Regions from separate parts of the Polaromonas vacuolata genome, predicted to be linked through region 2. Evidence: predicted binding sites of a transcription regulator. Region 2 holds the regulator's gene; the other holds the start of a gene.

What was found. The regulator NrdR, encoded in region 2, represses ribonucleotide reductase genes. The targets are predictions, from matches to a motif close to CACNANATNTNGTG.
Region 1: a site for NrdR is predicted at 4,012-4,025, ahead of HC248_RS13765 (ribonucleoside-diphosphate reductase subunit alpha). Genes of this name have one in related genera too.

What each region holds. Positions count from the first base shown of each region.
Region 1 covers NZ_CP051461.1:3,014,431-3,020,166, reverse strand. Annotated here, with positions in the region: gene HC248_RS13770 (ribonucleotide-diphosphate reductase subunit beta) at 1-685, opposite strand, end outside; gene HC248_RS13765 (ribonucleoside-diphosphate reductase subunit alpha) at 832-3,777, opposite strand; gene ampD (1,6-anhydro-N-acetylmuramyl-L-alanine amidase AmpD) at 4,356-4,955, opposite strand; gene HC248_RS13755 (PP0621 family protein) at 5,005-5,247, opposite strand; gene HC248_RS13750 (cytochrome C assembly family protein) at 5,244-5,736, opposite strand, start outside.
Region 2 covers NZ_CP051461.1:1,192,118-1,197,853, reverse strand. Annotated here, with positions in the region: gene HC248_RS05590 (lytic transglycosylase domain-containing protein) at 1-39, shown strand, start outside; ZMP/ZTP riboswitch at 80-213, shown strand; gene glyA (serine hydroxymethyltransferase) at 261-1,505, shown strand; gene nrdR (transcriptional regulator NrdR) at 1,564-2,013, shown strand; gene HC248_RS05575 (GspH/FimT family pseudopilin) at 2,114-2,842, shown strand; gene pilV (type IV pilus modification protein PilV) at 2,839-3,465, shown strand; gene HC248_RS05565 (PilW family protein) at 3,462-4,487, shown strand; gene HC248_RS05560 (pilus assembly PilX family protein) at 4,501-5,196, shown strand; gene HC248_RS17800 (pilus assembly protein) at 5,228-5,736, shown strand, end outside.

The DNA.
Region 1 (5,736 bases), 1.8 Mb from region 2:
ACTGGTCCTTGTCCTTGATCGACTGCACTTCGTTGTAGGCGTTGAAAATCTCCGCTTCATCTAGGCCGAGTGACTCGGTGATGTACTGGTAGGCGTGCGTGTGAATGGCTTCTTCAAATGCTTGACGCAGTAGAAACTGGCGGCATTCGGGTGCCGTGATGTGGCGATAAGTGCCCAACACGATATTGTTGGCAGCGAGTGAGTCGGCCGTGACGAAAAAGCCTAGATTGCGTTTGACCAGACGACGCTCGTCATCGGTCAAACCGTTGGGGTCTTTCCAAAGCGCGATGTCGCGCGTCATGTTGACTTCTTGCGGCATCCAGTGGTTGGCGCAGCTAGCGAGGTATTTTTCCCATGCCCATTTGTATTTGAACGGCACGAGTTGGTTGACATCGGTACGGCCGTTGATGATGCGCTTGTCGGCAGCTTTGACGCGATTGGCAACCGGTGCTGCAGCGACGGGTTCAAGGTTTGAAGTGGCCGCTTCTGCGTGTGCGTTATCAGTGTTTGTGTTTTTCGACGCCGCTGTTGTTGCGCTCGCTGATGCGTTGGTGGTGACAGCTGAAAGACTGTCTGCATAAGAGAATGCCGGTAGTTCGTTAGAGCGGCTCTGAGCCTTTTCCGGTGGGCTGGCGGCGGGTGTTTTTTGCACTGACGGTATGACGTCTTCTTCCCAAGTCAACATAGTATTTTCCAATATTCGGGGGATTATGAAAGCCGCGACAAGAATCTCAAAGAAGTGATTCTTATCGTTGCCATTTTGTGTTGCCTAATTGCATCGAATCGGGATAAAAATCCGCAGCATCAAGCGCGTTATTTGCCTCTGATTATTTATTGGCAGGCTTCGCAGCCAGGGTCGTCAATCGCGCAGAACTTAATGTCAGTCGCAGGTGACGCACTCATCTGAACCAACGCTGCGGCCGCTGCCAAATCCAGTGCGCTAGGCGCGCTGCTGGCAGTTGAAGCGGCGGTGGCGCTGCCCGATGAAACGGCGTTCATCTTGCCGGCTTGAACAGTGGATTTTTCGGCGTGGGTAGCGCTCATGGTGCGCAGATAGTAAGTCGTTTTCAAGCCGCGCAACCAAGCCAGTTTGTAGGTCTCGTCGAGCTTTTTGCCGGATGCGCCAGCCATATAAATGTTCAGTGATTGCGCTTGGTCAATCCACTTTTGGCGCCTTGCTGCAGCCTCGACTATCCAAGAGGTTTCGACTTCAAACGCAGTGGCATACAAAGCTTTAATTTCTGGTGGTACGCGGTCTATCGGGCGCAGTGATCCGTCGAAGTGTTTCAGGTCAACCACCATCACGTCGTCCCACAAACCTAAGCGTTTGAGGTCACGCACCAAGTAGCCGTTGATGACGGTGAATTCACCAGACAGATTGGACTTGACTGAGAGGTTGCCAAAGCAAGGCTCAATACAAGCATCCACGCCGATGATGTTGGAAATGGTAGCAGTTGGTGCGATCGCTACGCAGTTGGAATTGCGCATGCCGTCGCGGGCAATTTTTGCACGCAGTGCATCCCAGTCAAGCGTCATGCTGCGGTCAACTTCTACATAGCCGCCGCGCTCTTTGGCCAACATGTCCATGGTGTCGTAAGGCAAGATGCCCTTGTCCCACAGCGAGCCTTCGTAGGTTTGGTATTTGCCGCGTTCTTTTGCTAATTCGGTCGACGCCCAGTAGGCGTGGTAGCAAATGGCTTCCATGGATGTGTCGGCAAAGTCCACCGCCGCTTGCGAGGCGTAGGGCACACGCAACTCGTACAAGCAGTCTTGAAAGCCCATTAGGCCCAAGCCCACAGGGCGGTGCAACATGTTGGAGTCACGCGCTTTTTTAACTGCGTAGTAGTTGATGTCGATAACGTTATCCAACATGCGCATGGCCGTGGTGATGGTTTTTTGCAGCTTCTTGCTATCGAGCATGCGCTGACCGTCGGGGCCGTCCATCAAATGCTGGACCAAGTTGATTGAGCCCAAATTACACACAGCGGTTTCAGTCTCGCTGGTGTTGAGTGTGATTTCTGTGCACAGGTTTGAGGAGTGAACCACGCCCACGTGTTGCTGCGGCGAGCGAATGTTGCAAACGTCTTTAAAAGTAATCCAAGGATGACCCGTTTCAAACAACATCGACAGCATCTTGCGCCACATGTCTGTGGCTTGCAGTTTGCGTGAAGGCTTGAGCTCGCCGCGTTCGGCGCGCTCTTCATAAGCGGTGTAGATGGCTTCGAATTCACGGCCATATTTGTCGTGCAAGTCGGGCGTGTCGTTTGGCGAGAACAGCGTCCAGCTGCCTTTTTCCATCACCCGGCGCATGAACAAGTCTGGAATCCAGTTGGCTGTATTCATGTCGTGCGTGCGGCGACGATCGTCGCCCGTGTTTTTGCGCAACTCGAGGAATTCTTCGATGTCTAAGTGCCACGTCTCAAGATAGGCACACACCGCGCCCTTGCGCTTGCCGCCTTGATTGACGGCCACGGCCGTGTCATTGACAACTTTCAGGAATGGCACAACGCCTTGGGACTCGCCATTGGTTCCCTTGATGTGGGCACCCAGTGCGCGCACGGGTGTCCAGTCGTTGCCCAAGCCGCCAGCAAATTTAGACAGCAATGCATTTTCTTTGATGGCGTCGTAGATGCCGCCTAAGTCGTCTGCCACTGTGGTTAGGTAGCATGAAGAAAGCTGTGCGCGGCGAGTCCCAGAATTAAATAGGGTTGGCGTGCTGGACATGAAATCAAACGAGGAGAGCAACTCGTAGAACTCAATGGCGCGCGCTTCACGGTCGCTCTCGTTGAGAGATAAGCCCATGGCGACGCGCATGAAAAATGCCTGCGGCAGCTCTATGCGTAGCTTGCGCACGTGCAGAAAGTAACGGTCAAACAATGTCTGCAGGCCGAGGTAGTCAAATTGCAAATCGCGCTCTGGCTTGAGCGCTGCGCCGAGTCGAGCTAAGTCAAAGCTGGCGAGTTTTTCGTCCAGCAACTCGTTAGCTACGCCCTTGGCGATGAACTCTGGAAAGTAGGCGGCGTAGCGCGTTTGCATGTGGGCGTGATCGACTTCTTCACCCAACACTTCGCGGCGAATGGTGTGCATCAGCAAACGCGCAGTGGCGTAGGTGTAGTCCGGATCTTTTTCTATCAGCGTGCGGGCCGCGAGAATCGCAGCTTTGTAGACCTCGTCTATTGGCACGCCGTCGTACAGATTGCGCATGGTCTCAGAAACAATCGGTGCAGCCACCACACCGGCGCCAAGGTTGGCGCAAGAAGCTTCGATCAAAGCCTGTAGATTGCGGATGTCTAGCGCCACGCGCTGACCCTTGTCCGTCACATGCAACAGGGGTACGGCGGCCGCTTGTGGGGTGCGGGCGCGTTCCTGAGTACGTTCTTGCGTGCGTTTTTCGCGGTACAGCACATAAGCTCTGGCGATTTCGTGGTGGCCACCGCGCATCAGGCCTAGTTCGACCTGGTCTTGCACGTCTTCAATATGGAAGGTGCCGCCTCCCGGGCGCGAGCGCATCAGTGCGCGCACCACAGTTTGGGTCAACTCATCAACGGTCTCGCGAATGCTCGCTGAGGCGGCACCTTGCGTGCCATGAACGGCGAGAAAGGCCTTCATCACGGCAACCGCAATCTTGCTGGGCGCAAACGGCACGACAGCGCCGTTGCGGCGCAGAATTTGGTAGTCGCTAAATAGACTGGCTTGGGCCTGTCCTTGATGGGTCGAGGGTGAATGAAGGGCATTGCCAGCGCTGGCCGCGCTGACGGTATTGAGGGTGTTTTGCATGGGCTTTTTCTTGGCTTATTGGCTGAGGTTTTAGCTACTTTTGCGGCTGATTTTTTCGGTCGTTACGGAAAAAAGTTTGTCTGACTTAAAATCTCAATTTACCCGCACCAGGCGCACGAAATGACTGTCAAATCGGCGTAGCTGACTTTTTAAATCTCTCTGGGGCGCTATGGCGGGGGTCTTTGTCTGGGCTCGAAAGACTGAATTTACATCTAACGTAGCAAGATATGTAGACACTATACCTAGTGTTAATTTTGATTTCAAGCACTACCGGTAGTGTCTTGAGATGTATTTTCACACGAAATGAGATCTTTTTTAAAACCTCAATTGATGCACTTGCGAGCAACCAGTGCTTTGCTAAACCGAGGTTGTCTGCAAGCCCTTGCTAGGCCGGCTTTTGGTTGAAAAAATATAGGATTGATGCGGCTTAGCGCCGGTTTTTAGGCTGCATCACGTGCCCAGCTTGGTGCTTGGCTTATTTAAAAAAAATACTTTTGGATAGGCCCGAATTTCTGCGCTTTAAATGCTTGAGAAATAATTTTTACAACGTCACCATATTGCTAGATTCAACGTTCATTTCAGGCGTCGTCACCAACTGTGGGGAAGTACTCTTTTGACGCGCTTAGGCTGTGTTGCAGCAGCGTCCAGTCAAAGCCCGCACCAGGATCGAATTTGCGGCCCGGTGCAATATGTTCGTGGCCGGCAATGTGAGCTATTGGGTAATGCGTCAGCACTGAGCTGCATAAGCTGCTGAGGGTTTCATATTGAGCGGGTTCGAAGCGGTCGCCCTCCAAACCTTCGAGTTCAATGCCAATTGAGTCGTTGTTGCAATCGCTGCGGCCGCGGTACTCGGATGAGCCGGCATGCCAAGCGCGGTCGTCGCAGCTCACGAACTGCCACAGATGACCTAGTCGGGTAATGAAAAAATGCGCCGACACCTGCAACCCGCGAATACTTTGAAAATACGGGTGAGCATCCCAGTCAAGCTGATTGGTAAACAATTGCTGCACTTGGCCGTTACCAAACTCGCCAGGCGGTAAGCTGATGGAGTGGATCACGACTAAATCGATGTGTGCCGCCTCTGGGCGTGGACCGAAATTGGGTGAAGCCAGCACTCTGGCGTGCTGGTACCAGCCGTGGGACCACAGGCCAGTGCTTTTAGGTTGGGATTCAAGCATACGGGTTGCCGGATTTGTTTTGGCCTGGTGCCACGTTGACGTGCCTTTTTTACGTGCCTATTTTTCGGTGTGCTTCGCAGCAGTACAGCCCGGCTGGCCCGACCAGTGCTTCACGGCGCGGCAAGTGCAGGTCACAGACCCGGCAGGCGACGATTTGGGTAGGCGGTAGGGCGGTTTGGCGTGGTTGCGCTGTGCGCTTGGTGGCTTCGTTGCTCTGGCTGTCGCCTCGCGCAAGGTTGCGCCACCAGCCGATCACGCAGAGAACCAAAATAAAGAGGAGCAGATATTTCATAAGCGGTGGAGTATGACCTCAAGCACAAAGCGCGAACCGACATAGCCCAGCAGCAGCAGACCTGAACCTAAATACAGCAGGCGAACCGCTTTCTGGCCGCGCCAGCCTAGACGCGCTCTTCCAACCAAAAGACCGGCAAAAGTTAGCCAGGCTAAGACTGAAAAAATGGTTTTGTGACTCCAACTCCAAACCTGGCCCAGTCCATAGAGCTGCTCGGCAAATAGCCAACCCACTAGCAGCGTTGCTGTGAGCAGCACAAAACCGGCCTGAACAAAGCGAAAAGTCAGACGCTCTAGCGTTAACAGCGGCACGCCAGTGTCGCAAGAAGTGGCCAGACGCATGGCGCGCTCGGTGCGCGTTGTCAGCCAGCCGTGCACTACTGCTACAGCAAACAGCCCGTAAGAGGCAATGCCCAACGCCCAGTGCAGCGGCAGCCAAGGCGAGGCTATGCGGTGGTAAAAACTACCCGGAAAGACCACTGTCAACGCG
Region 2 (5,736 bases):
GCTTCTGAAAAAGTAGCCGCCTTATCCACTTTCTGGTAAAGCCCGGGCAAGGCGACAGCCTTCTCCTCTGCGCTACACTTAATAGGTGCGCAACTGGCGATAGGCTTGGCAGCAAAAGCTGTTAAGTTAAGGTGGGACACCACTGGGAAGCGCACCGCTTTAATGGCTGTTTTGGCACATTAAAGTGATCAGCCGTTCGCCTGGGCAGCCCTTCTAGCATTGATTAATGCACAGGGACCACGTCTTTCCAAAGGACTGCCATGTATCACCGCGACATTCTCATTGAACAAACCGATCCTGAAATCTTTGCCGCCATACAGGCCGAAAACAAACGCCAAGAGCAGCATATTGAGCTGATTGCTAGCGAAAACTATGCCTCACCAGCAGTGATGGCCGCACAAGGCTCACAGCTAACCAACAAATACGCAGAAGGCTATCCCGGCCGCCGCTACTACGGTGGCTGCGAGCATGTTGACATTGCCGAACAACTCGCTATCGACCGCATCAAAACACTGTTTGGCGCCGAAGCCGCCAACGTACAACCGCATTGCGGTGCATCGGCTAACGAAGCAGTTTTTCTGGCTTTTCTAAAACCAGGTGACACCATATTAGGTATGAGTTTGGCTGAAGGCGGTCACTTGACTCACGGTATGTCGCTCAATATCAGCGGCAAGTGGTTTAACGCCGTCAGCTACGGTCTGAACGACAAAGAAGAAATTGACTACGACGCCATGGAGCGCAAAGCCCATGAGACCAAGCCCAAGCTCATTATTGCTGGTGCGTCCGCTTACAGCTTAAAGATTGACTTTGAACGTTTTGCCAAAGTCGCCAAAGACGTTGGCGCTATTTTCATGGTCGATATTGCGCATTACTCAGGCCTTGTCGTGGCGGGTGTTTATCCCAACCCAGTTCCGTTTGCAGACGTCGTGACCTCAACCACTCACAAAAGCCTGCGCGGCCCACGCGGCGGCATCATTTTGATGAAGGCCGAACATGAAAAAGCCATTAACAGCGCCATCTTCCCTGGTCTGCAAGGTGGCCCATTAATGCATGTGATCGCAGCCAAAGCGATTGCCTTTAAAGAAGCGATGGCGCCTGAGTTCAAGGTCTACCAAAAGCAAGTGCTGCGTAACGCCGACATCATTGCCAACACCTTGATTGAGCGCGGTCTGCGCATAGTCAGCGGCCGTACTGAGAGCCATGTCATGCTGGTTGATTTACGCGCCAAAGGCATCACTGGCAAAGAAGCTGAAGCCGTACTGGGCAGTGCTCACATGACTATCAATAAGAACGCCATTCCTAACGATCCAGAAAAGCCAATGGTCACCAGCGGTGTGCGCATAGGCACACCCGCTATGACGACTCGCGGGTTCAAAGACGAAGAAGCGCGCCAAACCGCCATGCTGATTGCCGACGTGCTCGACAACCCGCGTGACGAGGCTAATTTGGCAGCAGTGCGTGCAAAAGTGCATGCGCTGACCACTCGCTTTCCGGTTTACAGCTAAGAAAACAGGGCATACGCTTGCTTTTTCTCATGCTGCAACAAGCCTAGGACTAGCGGTTATGAAATGCCCGTTTTGCGGACATCTTGAGACCCAGGTAGTCGAGACCCGGGTCTCAGAAGATGCTGACTTCATACGCCGACGCCGCCAGTGCGGCAGCTGTGAAAAACGCTTTACTACCTACGAGCGCGCTGACGTCACTTTTCCCACAATAGTCAAAAAAGATGGCCGGCGCATAGAGTACAAGCGCGGCAAGATTTTGGACTCGATGAAGTTGGCTCTGCGAAAACGCCCGGTCAGCGTCGAACAAATTGACGCCGCCGTCGAACACATAGAGGAAAAGCTACTCAGCCTAGGCCTGCGGGAAGTTGCATCCCCGCACTTAGGTGAGCTGGTTATGCACGAGCTCAAAAGGCTAGACAAAGTCGCCTACATCCGTTTTGCCAGCGTCTACCGAAGCTTTGAAGACATAGATGATTTTCGAGTCATGGTGGATGAGGTCAATCGTTAAAAGTCGAAATGTAGAGAGCGTACGCTGCGGAGGATGAACGGCAGAATAAAGCTGATAAGTGGGCTGGCATCAAGTCGATAGGCCTACCTAAAATTGCGCCATGCATTATTCGACCGCTGCAGTCGAGCCACGCAGTAATCAGGCTCTGCCAGAGCGAATTGCCATCGCTGCAACAGCAGCAAGCACCTTAGGTACAGATGTACCTAGCCCACACAAGCCATTTAGTCCCGCTCACCAAGCGCTGTCAGGCCTAAGCCTCACTGAATTGCTAGTAACTATTAGCCTTACCGCAATCCTCGCCGCGCTGACAGCACCGGCTCTGGGCGAGTTTTTCAGGCGTAGCAATATGCAGTCACTAAGCCACGACTTCATAGGCGCTATGCACAAGGCGCGTGCCGAAGCAGTTAACCGTAATAGTTGCGCCAGCGTCTGTAAGTCCAGCAGCACAAGCACAGCCGCACCTCAGTGCAACGCTTCAGGCGCAGACGGTTATGGGCCAGATGATTGGCAGATGGGTTGGATAGTTTTTCTCAATCCAAATTGCACTACAGTGAGCAACTCCGATCCGGCCAGCCCCGGCTACATCATCTCGGTCAGACAAGCGAGCGATAAGCGCTACACATTGCGCAGCGTCAACAACAAAACCAGTTTTAGCTTTGGCCCGCAAGGCGGTATGAGCTTAGGTGAAACCGGTCAACTGCGGCTTACCGACACCGAACGCAGCCAAGACCCTATGTCGAGCATCATTTACGTAGACGTCATGGGGCGCACCAGAATTGAGACTAACGCCAGCAATAACGTCAGTCATAACGTCAATACAAAGCTATGAAGCCCGACCGCGCTAATGCACCGCAATCTTGCTCTGGAAGCTCATTAATAGAAGTTCTTGTCAGCCTAGTCATCATGAGTATTGCAACCTTGGGCATGGCAGCGCTGCAAGCGCAATCTATAGGTCAGCAGGTAAGCGCCACCTCGCGCGCCAAACTGGCATTTCTAACAGCGGATTTTTCTGACCGCATGCGCAGCAATTTGTCACAAGTACCCAAAAAAGAACAAAGCGCTAACGCATCAGCATTTCATCTGGTGAGCAGCTGGGCCAATCAGGCCTTAGTGCCAGTCGCAGTGCCTAAGTTTTGCAACGCTTCGGACTTAGGTGCGCAGCAAAGGTCAGTTTGCGATGTAGCCAGTTGGCGCGTCAAACTGCGTGAAGAAATACCCGGCGGATCAGCGCAAATTTCTGGCAACTCTCAAGACGGTATCAAGCTAACTCTGATGTGGTTTGACAAACAGCACCGCACCCGATCAGACCTTAAGCGCGAAACCGAACAACTACGCGACAGCGACAGCTGCGACAAACTCGGCCTATCTAACGCCAGTCTTCAAAACTGCTGCCCCGGTACTGCCCAAGTGCCTAAGGGCGTGCGCTGCCACACCACACTGCTGCTGCCATGACGGAGCAAGTCCGCCCTTTCGCAAAAAAAGAGCGCGGCTTTTCCCTCATCGAATTAATGATTGCACTGGTCATCAACTTAGCGCTTGTGATTGCGGCAGCCAACCTCTATTTAGACAGTTCAAACACCAGACGCGCCTTGGCTGAACAACAAAGCGTGGACGAAAGCGGTCAATTCGCGTTAGACATGATTGGACGCGTTCTGGTTAACGCTGGCTTTTATCCCGCCATTCGGGCATTGGATACTGGGCGCGAACGGCTACAAGTAGACGTCTATACAAATGTGGTGGCGGGTGCACCCGTAGCCTTTGACAGCGGTGTATTCGGCTGCTCCGCCATGCGCTTTCAGGGCGAAGGTTGCGTCGCACACCCGTCGAGCAGCATCACCGCTGACACGCTGGTGGTTAACTACTTTACCAACGACGCCATGGGGTCAAAAATCGGCCAACGCATGGATTGCGCCGGCGGCAATGTAGGTCTGAGTGCAGAAAACATCGACAGATTGGACAACAACGCCAGCGCTGCGACCTACTCAAGCAACAATTTGGGTCGCACGGCCAAGACGCCATTATGGGTATCGGCCCGATTTACCCTTAACCCAGTCACTTTTAACCAAGATGGCCAAAGCATCAAGACTGCAAGCCTGGCCTGCAGCGGTAACCGCGCCAGCGCTTACATGCCGGCAATCAACGGCATAGAAGATTTGCAGTTCCGTTACGGCGTTTTCGCAGACCCAGAAACCCGGCAAGCAACTGCTTTCTACAGCGCCAGTCAGATGGACGTGCTGGCCAATTTAGAAATAGACGCGCAAACGAGAAATGCCTGGTCGCGCGTGTCATCCGTAGAAGTGTGCCTGCTAGCGCGCGGATTAAGCCCAACAAAACTGACCTCCAGCCCTAACGCTGTATCGACTTATATCGACTGCAAAGGCATGCGCGTCACAACTAAGGACAACTTTATACGCCGCGTTTACCGCAAGATTTTTGCGTTGCGCAACAACCTCACGCAAACGCTTATTCACTAAAGCAAAGCAGTCCATGCAGGCGTTCAAACCCACTACCGCAGGCCAAAAATCAGCTAAGTCATGGGCTAGGCTGACGGGCCAGCACGGCGCGGCATTAGTTGTCGTATTGCTTTTTATGTTGGCTATGACGGTCATGGCGCTTTGGAGCGCAAACAGCGTCAGTCTGAGTGAGCGCTTAGCCAGACAGCAGCTCGATGCACAAGTCGCACATGAGGCAGCAGAAGCGGCGCTCAGGGACGGAGAATTTGACCTTTTACTCACCAATGGTGCGATCCGCCCCGGTGCCTATTGCGCCAGAGGCGATGCACGGCCGATCAGCGAAAGTATTGCTCAGTTCAACGCCAATTGTTCGCAAGGCCAATGTGCCATAAATCCTGCGCGCTACGAAAGCAGTGACTACAAATTAGCCAGCGCAAGCAACACAGAACTCTCAGAACCTTGGTGGCCAGCCTCGAAGGGTGGCCAATGGAACGACAACCTGGGCAGCAAACCTGCGCGCTTAGCCGAGAACTGCAACTTCAGCGGTGGCGTGCCCTTTGGCACCTACACGGGTAGACCAAAAATTATCGGCGTATCTCGTCAGAGTGAGTATTTGATCGAGTACTTTCGGCTTGGCCAAAACAACTATTTCCGTATCAATGCACGCGGCTTTGGCCGCAGTCCGAACACTGAAATCGTGCTGCAAAGCTACTTTCAACCCTTTGAATAATTTTAGGTTTTTAACTTTTCAACACTGCCACATGAAACCATTTGCTCTGAAAAAAATGTTGTCTTGCTGGTGGCTAATAAGAATTTCTCTACCAGTTTGCATTGGCATGGTTTGCAGCGATCTTATGGGTGCCCAGCCGCTATCTGCCCTACCGCCCAACATCACCACAAACAGTCTTAAACCCATGTTGATGTTGGTCGTATCCAAAGACCACACACTGTTTTCACCGGCCTATAGCGACTTCGAGGATTTAGATGGCGATGGTGTTTTAGACACCACGTTCAAACCAAGCTTTAGCTATTACGGTTATTTTGATTCCAGCAAATGCTACAGGTATAACAATGACCTTTTTGAGCCAGACAGCATGGCACAGACTAACCGTACAGCAACGGACAAAGGCGTGCGCTATAGTTGCCCTGCCAGCGCCAGTTTGTGGAGTGGAAACTTCTTGAACTGGGCCAGTATGACGCGGCTAGATGTCCTGCGCAAGATTCTGTATGGCGGCAAGCGCAGCACCGACAGCCTAAAACAAACCCTACT